Regions from separate parts of the Planococcus versutus genome, predicted to be linked through region 2. Evidence: a T-box and tRNA genes for the amino acid it is inferred to sense, from the RefSeq annotation. Region 2 holds a T-box; the other holds one or more tRNA genes.
What was found. A T-box is a leader RNA that pairs with one kind of tRNA and senses whether it is charged. The one in region 2 lies ahead of tyrS (tyrosine--tRNA ligase), so its partner is inferred to be a tRNA-Tyr.

Region 1 (4,581 bases), 1.1 Mb from region 2:
AAAGGATGTGGCGTTGCTTAGACAACCAGGATGTTGGCTTAGAAGCAGCCATCATTTAAAGAGTGCGTAATAGCTCACTGGTCGAGTGACACTGCGCCGAAAATGTACCGGGGCTAAACGGATTACCGAAGCTGTGGATGGATCTCTTCGGAGATCCGTGGTAGGAGAGCGTTCTAAGGGCGTTGAAGTCAGACCGGAAGGACTGGTGGAGCGCTTAGAAGTGAGAATGCCGGTATGAGTAACGAAAGACGGGTGAGAATCCCGTCCACCGAATGCCTAAGGTTTCCTGAGGAAGGCTCGTCCGCTCAGGGTTAGTCGGGACCTAAGTCGAGGCCGATAGGCGTAGACGATGGACAACAGGTTGATATTCCTGTACCACCTCCCCGCCGTTTGAGCAATGGGGGGACGCAGAAGGATAAGGAGAGCGTGCCGTTGGTTGTGCACGTCCAAGCAGTGAGGCGTGGAATGAGGCAAATCCCATTCCTGATACGTTGAGCTGTGATGGCAAGAGGTTTACCTCAGAGTCCCTGATTTCACACTGCCAAGAAAAGCCTCTAGCGAGGCGGGAGGTGCCCGTACCGCAAACCGACACAGGTAGGCGAGAAGAGAATTCTAAGGTGAGCGAGTGAACTCTCGTTAAGGAACTCGGCAAAATGACCCCGTAACTTCGGGAGAAGGGGTGCTCTGGTAGGGTGAATAGCCCGAGAGAGCCGCAGTGAATAGGCCCAGGCGACTGTTTAGCAAAAACACAGGTCTCTGCAAAACCGTAAGGTGACGTATAGGGGCTGACGCCTGCCCGGTGCTGGAAGGTTAAGAGGAGTGCTTAGCGCAAGCGAAGGTGCGAATTGAAGCCCCAGTAAACGGCGGCCGTAACTATAACGGTCCTAAGGTAGCGAAATTCCTTGTCGGGTAAGTTCCGACCCGCACGAAAGGCGTAACGATCTGGGCACTGTCTCAACGAGAGACTCGGTGAAATTATAGTACCTGTGAAGATGCAGGTTACCCGCGACAGGACGGAAAGACCCCGTGGAGCTTTACTGTAGCCTGATATTGAATTTTGGTGCAACTTGTACAGAATAGGTAGGAGCCTTAGATTCCGGAGCGCCAGCTTCGGCGGAGGCGTCAGTGGGATACTACCCTGGTTGTATTGAAATTCTAACCCACAAGCCTGATCGGCTTGGGAGACAGTGTCAGGCGGGCAGTTTGACTGGGGCGGTCGCCTCCTAAAGAGTAACGGAGGCGCCCAAAGGTTCCCTCAGAATGGTTGGAAATCATTCGCAGAGTGTAAAGGCAGAAGGGAGCTTGACTGCGAGACGTACATGTCGAGCAGGGTCGAAAGACGGGCTTAGTGATCCGGTGGTTCCGCATGGAAGGGCCATCGCTCAACGGATAAAAGCTACCCCGGGGATAACAGGCTTATCTCCCCCAAGAGTCCACATCGACGGGGAGGTTTGGCACCTCGATGTCGGCTCATCGCATCCTGGGGCTGTAGTCGGTCCCAAGGGTTGGGCTGTTCGCCCATTAAAGCGGTACGCGAGCTGGGTTCAGAACGTCGTGAGACAGTTCGGTCCCTATCCGTCGCGGGCGCAGGAAATTTGAGAGGAGCTGTCCTTAGTACGAGAGGACCGGGATGGACACACCGCTGGTGTACCAGTTGTTCTGCCAAGGGCATCGCTGGGTAGCTATGTGTGGCCGGGATAAGTGCTGAAAGCATCTAAGCACGAAGCCCCCTCAAGATGAGATTTCCCATTGCGCAAGCAAGTAAGATCCCTCAAAGACGATGAGGTAGATAGGTTCGAGGTGGAAGCGTGGCGACACGTGCAGCTGACGAATACTAATCGATCGAGGACTTAACCAACAAACTGTACGCGAATCATGCACGATTTGTTTCACCTGTCGTTTATCCAGTTTTGAGTGAACAAGCACTCAATTAAAATAGTCCAGTGATGATGGCAAAGAGGCCACACCCGTTCCCATCTCGAACACGGCAGTTAAGCTCTTTTGCGCCGATGGTAGTTGGGGGTTTCCCCCTGTGAGAGTAGGACGTCGCTGGGCTATTCTATGTTTATTTTTTTTGTTCCTCATGATTCTTTTACCTTGCTTCCATAGCTCAGCAGGTAGAGTGCTTCCATGGTAAGGAAGAGGTCACCGGTTCGAATCCGGTTGGAAGCTTTTCTTTTTTTAGAGTTTCTAAATAGGAAGTTAAAAAATGAGTTAATTTAGGCCCCTTGGTCAAGCGGTTAAGACACCGCCCTTTCACGGCGGTAACACGGGTTCGAATCCCGTAGGGGTCACCATATTTGGAGGATTAGCTCAGCTGGGAGAGCATCTGCCTTACAAGCAGAGGGTCGGCGGTTCGATCCCGTCATCCTCCACCACTTTTTTCGTAAATTTATACGGTGGGGTAGCGAAGTGGCTAAACGCGGCGGACTGTAAATCCGCTCCTTCGGGTTCGGCAGTTCGAATCTGCCCCCCACCACCAGTTTTCTTATAGTAATTAATGGGGTATAGCCAAGCGGTAAGGCAACGGGTTTTGATCCCGTCATGCCCTGGTTCGAATCCAGGTACCCCAGCCATTTTTACTGTGAGCCATTAGCTCAGCTGGTAGAGCATCTGACTTTTAATCAGAGGGTCGAAGGTTCGAATCCTTCATGGCTCATTCTTTTAACATCCTTGCGCCTGTTCAGCGCGGGGCCTTAGCTCAGCTGGGAGAGCGCGTCGCTGGCAGTGACGAGGTCAGGGGTTCGAGCCCCCTAGGCTCCATTGTTCCATGTGTATTTGTACTATCCATGTGTAAAACCCCGTATCCATGTATTTGGATACGGGGTTTTTTTAGGTTTTGATGTATTCGGACTGTGGGCGGAAAATGACGTTGTGTTCTTGTTGTTCGAGTGCATGTGCTGTCCAACCTACAATACGTGCACTGCTGAAGGTGGGTGTAAACAATTCGGTAGGCATCGCGATCGAGCGCATAATAGCAGCGGCATAAAATTCTACATTGGTGTACAGTGCACGACCGGGTTTTCGTTCATTTAGCTTATCGGTGATAACGGCTTCTGCAGCAACTGCTAAATCAAGCCATGGATCTTCTCCATGAAGGTCGAGACACTTTTCTCGGAGGATGATGGATCGCGGATCTTCTGTACGGTAGATTCGGTGACCAAAGCCCATTATTTTTTCTCCTCGATTTAATTTTTCTTCAATAACTGGAACAATGCGGTCTTCTGTTTTTATGGTGTCTAGTAAATCAATGACGCCTGAAGGAGCCCCACCGTGAAGAGGACCTTTCATCGTTCCAAGCGCAGAAGTAATCGCTGACACTAAATCAGACTCGGTAGAAATGGTGACGCGCGCTGCAAATGTTGAAGCATTCATGCCATGTTCCATCGTTAGTTTTAAATAAGTATCAAGTGCTTCCGTTTGTACTGGTGAAGGTTGTTGTCTACTGATCATCCATAGGTAGTTGGCTGTATGTCCCAAATCGTCTCTTGGTTCAACAGCTTCAAGCTCGTGTTGAAAGCGATAAAACGCCGCTGTCATTACAGGCAATGCTGCTGTTAATGCAATAGCTTGTTGTTGTGAAGAAAGCGTTAGAAAATTAGTATCTGGATATGCGGATATCAATGTTCGCATAGCATCCATCAACGAAATTTCTTTTGGTAAAAGCTTCGTAATTTCAACAATATGTGTCGGCAGTTTCCGGTAGCTGAGTAACTGTTTAGACAAATGAGTTAGTTGTTGCGCATTTGGCCACTGACCAAACCAAAGAAAATAAGCTGTTTCCTCGAATGATTTATCTCGAACAACTGTTTCTATGCGTTCGCCTCGGTATCGCAGTTCTCCTAAATCTCCATCTACAGAAGCAATAGCAGTTTGAACGGCTACTACGCCTTTTAATCCTGGTTGAAACATCAGAATTCCTCCTTTTTCTTTTAGTTTACTCTCGTTATTTGATAATAAAAATTAAAGATATATAATTGAGACAATTAAGAAAAGTAATCGGAATGAGGGATGTCATGGAAGTTCAGTGGTTGAGAACCTTTGTGGATGCTGCAGAAACGTTAAACTTCAGAATGACGTCAGAACGACTGATGATGTCACAACCCAGTGTGACTGTTCATATTCGGTTATTAGAAGAAAACTTAGGTCTTCTTTTGTTCAAGCGCAGCAACAACCGGGTATCGTTAACAGAAGAAGGAAGGTATTTCAAAGAAAAAGCCGAAAAAGTACTAAAGCAATTAGATAACAGTATCGAAGCGGTGCATTCTTTTTCTCAAGGGTACCGAAAAAAATGGACACTAGCCATTTCACCTTTAATGGCAGAAACTGTTTTGCCTTATGTACTAAAGTCATTTACACAACAACATCCGCAAGTAGAGTTGGTGATTCGTGTAGAAGAATCTAGTGATATTGAAGAATTGGTTGAAACAGAACAAGTGTCGGCTGGCATTTCGGCTTTGCCGCCGATCGGTCGTCTGATTGAGCCACTTATCGTATACAACGATCCATTGCTGTTTGTTTTACCAAGAGATGCTTATGATGATGAGACAGGACCAGTCGTTTCAGTAGAACAAGCTTTAC
Region 2 (4,581 bases):
CATAGCCACTTGTTAGTTCTTCTACAGAGCCTTCAACACCGCCACCTAATGCAGTTGAAGGATAATCATTTGATTTTTCTTCAACACGTGAAAAGCCTGCGTTGATCAAGTAATTGATTGGCATTTGTTCTCTAATTTGTCCGAATAAACGAAGAGCCGGTAAGTTTTGAGATTGTGCTAATGCATCGCGTGCCGACATGATGCCTTGCTCACTTGTTGGAACAAAGTTTGCTGGTGTCCAAGGTTTACCGTTGTCGTTTAAAGTGAATTTAACGTCAACAACTGGGCTACCGGCACCAATTACGCCTAAGTCCAGTGCTGGTCCGTAAACCAATAATGGTTTTACAGTAGAACCGATTGAACGATAAGCTTGTGTTGCATGGTTTAATGCTTCGATTTCATGATCGCGCCCACCGACAAAACTTAAAATACGACCTGTTTTGTTTTCAATCATCATACTTCCAACTTGTACGGGAAGTTTTTTCATGATTTCTTCACCATCTTTATTGGTGGTAGGGATTGTTAATTCTGTGCCGTATCGTGTATAAGCATCTTTAGCTTTTTCATGAGCCAAGTACAAGTCTTTGTTAATGGTTGAGTGAATCCGGTAACCATTTGAACGAACTGCTCGGTCAGCTAAAATTGCATATTTTTCATAAAGTTTATTGTTTTCTTCTAGTGTTATAGGATCTAATCCGTCTTTTTCAGCGAGAACATCCATAAGAATCCGCATGGCTCGTTTTTCAAGTTCGTTTGTGACATAGGGGTTGTTATCGCGTGAACGCGATTCGTCTTTACGGAAGTTTTTCTTAATGTCAAAAGCAATGGCTTCGTCATATTCTTCTTGCGTAATGTATTCTTCTTCTTTCATACGGAAAAGTACGGTCTTCATTCGATCGAGTCCAGGTTGTAAACCAGCATCGTCTTTTACTTTGCCATATGTATTGTATGGCGTGTAATAAAAAGGTGCTTTTGGAATGCCGGCAATAAATGCAGCTTCAGGTAAACTTAAGTCTTTTGCCGACTTGTTGAATATGCCATTAGCTGCTGTTTCGATACCAGCAATATTTGCGCCTGAAGAATTACGGCCATACGGAATAATATTGAGGTATGCTTCAATAATCTCGTCTTTGGTCATAAATTTTTCAAGACGCATCGCCAACAGAATTTCTTTAGCTTTTCGTTCATAAGAAACTTCGTTTGTCAAAATTTGGTTTTTTACGAGTTGCTGCGTCAATGTAGAGCCGCCCGTCTGGCTATCAGCGTTTGAGACATCTTGCAACAATCCACGGAAAATAGCTTTTGGAACTATACCTTCGTGTTCCATAAAGTATTCATCTTCTGTGGCCAACACGGCGTTAATTGCAGTTTTTGAAATATTTTTTAGCGTGGTTTCTTTTCGCTCTAAATCTGTTTGGACTTTTCCGATATAGACATCATTATCGAAAAACATTTCAGTTGTTTCTTCATAACTATAAATTTCTGCACGCATTTCATCTTCAGAACGTAGATTTTCTTCATCTACTAATGAAGCAAAATAACCTGCACCAACAGATGCGGCAAAAACGCCACCTGTGACGAATACAATAGCGAAAATCAATGCTAAGTTCCATATAACACCTGTTGTTATACTCATTCGCTTGAACCATGAGGTTGAAGTCCATCTATTGGTGGTTTTCTCAATGTTATCTATCCAGTTTTTAATTTTTTCACGCACGTTATCGCCCTCCTAAAATCTTTTATAGTATATCATATTCTTATAAATGCCACTAAGCTTATTGACAAGTTGAGATAATAAAGTAAACTGTTACTATATTTCATATTTAAACAGTGAAAGATCCGAAGTAGAGTGTGTAATTTTGTTTAGAGAGCCGGTGTTTGGTGCAAATCGGTCAAAATGCATAAATCGAATTACAGGTCTGGAGTTTACGGAAGTGTCCCGTTTGACACATGATGAGAAGGAGAATTTATTCTCCAAGCTGGGTGGTACCGCGCAATTGCGCCCCTGCATGACTTTTTCATGCAGGGGCTTTTTATGTGGACTTTTATAGCACTCATCGGTTTTTAAAATTTGAGGAGGAATTGAAATGGCTAACAAATTAATTGAAGATTTACAATGGCGTGGATTACTATACCAACAAACGGACGAAGAAGGTATGGAAAAATTATTGAACGAACAAAAAATTTCCTTATACTGTGGAGTCGATCCAACTGCAGATAGTATGCACATTGGACACATTGTGCCGCTATTAACATTACGCCGTTTTCAGATGCATGGTCACCAGCCAATTTTGTTAGTCGGCGGGGCTACTGGGATGATTGGAGATCCTTCAGGACGAAACGAAGAACGTCAATTGCAAACGACTGAACAAATTGATCGCAATGTTGACGGAATCAAAGTCCAAATGGAACAAATTTTTGATTTTAAATCAGAAAACGGAGCAAAAATGGTCAATAACCGTGATTGGATTGGTGCGATGAGCGTTATCGAATTTTTGCGCGATTACGGCAAATTGATTTCAGTTAATTACATGCTCGCTAAAGATTCGGTTGCGTCACGGCTAGAAACAGGAATTTCATTTACAGAGTTTTCATACACGCTGATCCAAGCAATTGACTTTAACCACTTGTACAACGAACACAATTGCCGTATTCAAATTGGTGGATCAGATCAATGGGGCAATATCACTTCAGGTCTTGAAATGATTCGCAAAACACATGACGAAGAAGTAAAGGCATTTGGTATTACCATTCCGCTCGTTACAAAAGCAGACGGTACAAAATTTGGGAAATCAGCGGGTGGGGCTGTATGGTTAGATCCAAAAAAGACAACACCTTATGAGTTTTACCAGTTTTGGATCAATGCAGCTGATGCAGATGTAATCAAATACTTGAAGATTTTTACATTCATTAGCCGTGAAAACATTGAGGCGTTAGAAAAAACGGTTGAAACTGAAGCGCATTTACGCCAAGCGCAAAAAACGCTGGCAGAAGAAATGACAAAACTGATTCACGGGGAAGCTGCACTTGCAGATGCTCAGCGAATTACCAAAGCGTTGTTTAGTGGAGACTTGAAGGCTTTGTCTTCTTTAGAGATGAAAGCCGCATTTAAAGACGTTCCTTCTGTGGAAATGCCAAAAGAAGACAAGTCAATTGTGGACTTGATTGTAGAAGCTGGTATTTCCTCGTCGAAAAGACAAGCGCGTGAAGATGTTACAAATGGTGCAATTTCAGTAAATGGTGAAAAAGTGACAGATTTAGAATACATCATTGATGCGAAAGATCGCTTAGAAGATGTTTTTGCTATTATTCGTCGAGGCAAAAAGAAATACCACATGGTGCACTTTCAATAAAAAATATTCAAAAAAACAGTCAGAATTTTTCTGGCTGTTTTTTTATACTGCCAAACACAATCAATATACGTTTAAATAAGTTGAAAAAGGATAAAATAAGTGGAACGCGATTGACTTTACTAAAACTTCAAGGAGGCGTTAGAAATGTCAAGAGTAGTTGGATTTTATAAAACAGAACACGAAGCCATTCAAGCAATTGAAAATTTGCAGCAACAAGGATATAACAATAAAAAAATCTCAGTATTAAGCAAAGATAATCAAGAAACCGAAACGATTGCTAAAAACACGAAGACATGTGCAGGAAGAGAGGGAGCTACAGGTGGACTAGCTCGAACTCTTAATCGTCTTGGAGTACCAGAGAATAAAGTGGGAATGTATGAAACCCATTTTAATGAAGGTAAAATATTGGTGTTGGTTGAAGAAGATGAAAACACCATACCAAATCGCAGTGGTCAGGACATGTTTACAACAAAACAGGATCTACTTATTGAAAATGACACAGATACAACAATAAGAGCTGGTAAAAGACGGATTGATAATGATCCTTTAAACGCAAGTGGACGTGGACAAGCTGGATTATAAAAAAAGAAAGTCGAACAACAAGCCATCCAATCGAGGATGGCTTGTTGTTCGACTTGTAAGAAGCATGCAACTAGTAGCGCTAACGCTTTACTTTTTTTCTTTAATAAAGCGCGGTAATTTCATCCCTTCAAATTGTTCCGGATGAATTAGTTTCCCTAAACGAATGGCACCTTCAATTAGGCGAGGAGAAGGGCGGCAATACAAATCCTCATCCATCACATGAATGTGATGGATGGCTTTCATATCATTCCAGCCGGGACGTTTTTTAATGAGTTCAGGTTTCACTTTTGACGTTAATATACCAACCCATGCAAGTAGAATATAATCAGGCTGACGCTCTAGTACGTCTGCCCAATTTGTCTGGATATTGGCAGAATCCGTGTCATCGAACAGGTTACGGCCGCCCGTTATGCTGCTAATCTCATTTAACCAGTTAATATTGCCAGGAGTGAAAACTGGCTTTGGCCACCATTCCCAGTATAGAGAAGGACGACTGTTTGCTTTGTGTCCACGTGATTGGATATCTGCAATAACAGATAAATATTCAGCGTGGATAGCCGTTGCATCAATTCCGCAAGCTTCAGCTACTTTTAATAAGTCTTGTCCAATTTCAGTAAGTGATTGTGGATCCAAAACGAGGTGAGGG

Region 1: it has a tRNA-Tyr gene. The T-box ahead of tyrS (tyrosine--tRNA ligase) is inferred to sense a tRNA for this amino acid. The anticodon was not compared.

Annotation. Positions count from the first base shown of each region.
Region 1 covers NZ_CP016540.2:154,556-159,136, forward strand. The annotation lists rRNA gene I858_RS00820 (23S ribosomal RNA) at 1-1,858, shown strand, start outside; rRNA gene rrf (5S ribosomal RNA) at 1,940-2,055, shown strand; tRNA gene I858_RS00830 (tRNA-Thr) at 2,100-2,172, shown strand; tRNA gene I858_RS00835 (tRNA-Glu) at 2,223-2,297, shown strand; tRNA gene I858_RS00840 (tRNA-Val) at 2,303-2,378, shown strand; tRNA gene I858_RS00845 (tRNA-Tyr) at 2,399-2,482, shown strand; tRNA gene I858_RS00850 (tRNA-Gln) at 2,502-2,576, shown strand; tRNA gene I858_RS00855 (tRNA-Lys) at 2,587-2,659, shown strand; tRNA gene I858_RS00860 (tRNA-Ala) at 2,691-2,763, shown strand; gene I858_RS00865 (citrate synthase/methylcitrate synthase) at 2,833-3,912, opposite strand; gene I858_RS00870 (LysR family transcriptional regulator) at 4,017-4,581, shown strand, end outside.
Region 2 covers NZ_CP016540.2:1,242,401-1,246,981, forward strand. The annotation lists gene I858_RS06340 (transglycosylase domain-containing protein) at 1-1,717, opposite strand, end outside; T-box leader at 1,822-2,010, shown strand; gene tyrS (tyrosine--tRNA ligase) at 2,088-3,353, shown strand; gene I858_RS06350 (YflT domain-containing protein) at 3,498-3,935, shown strand; gene I858_RS06355 (cobalamin-binding protein) at 4,023-4,581, opposite strand, start outside.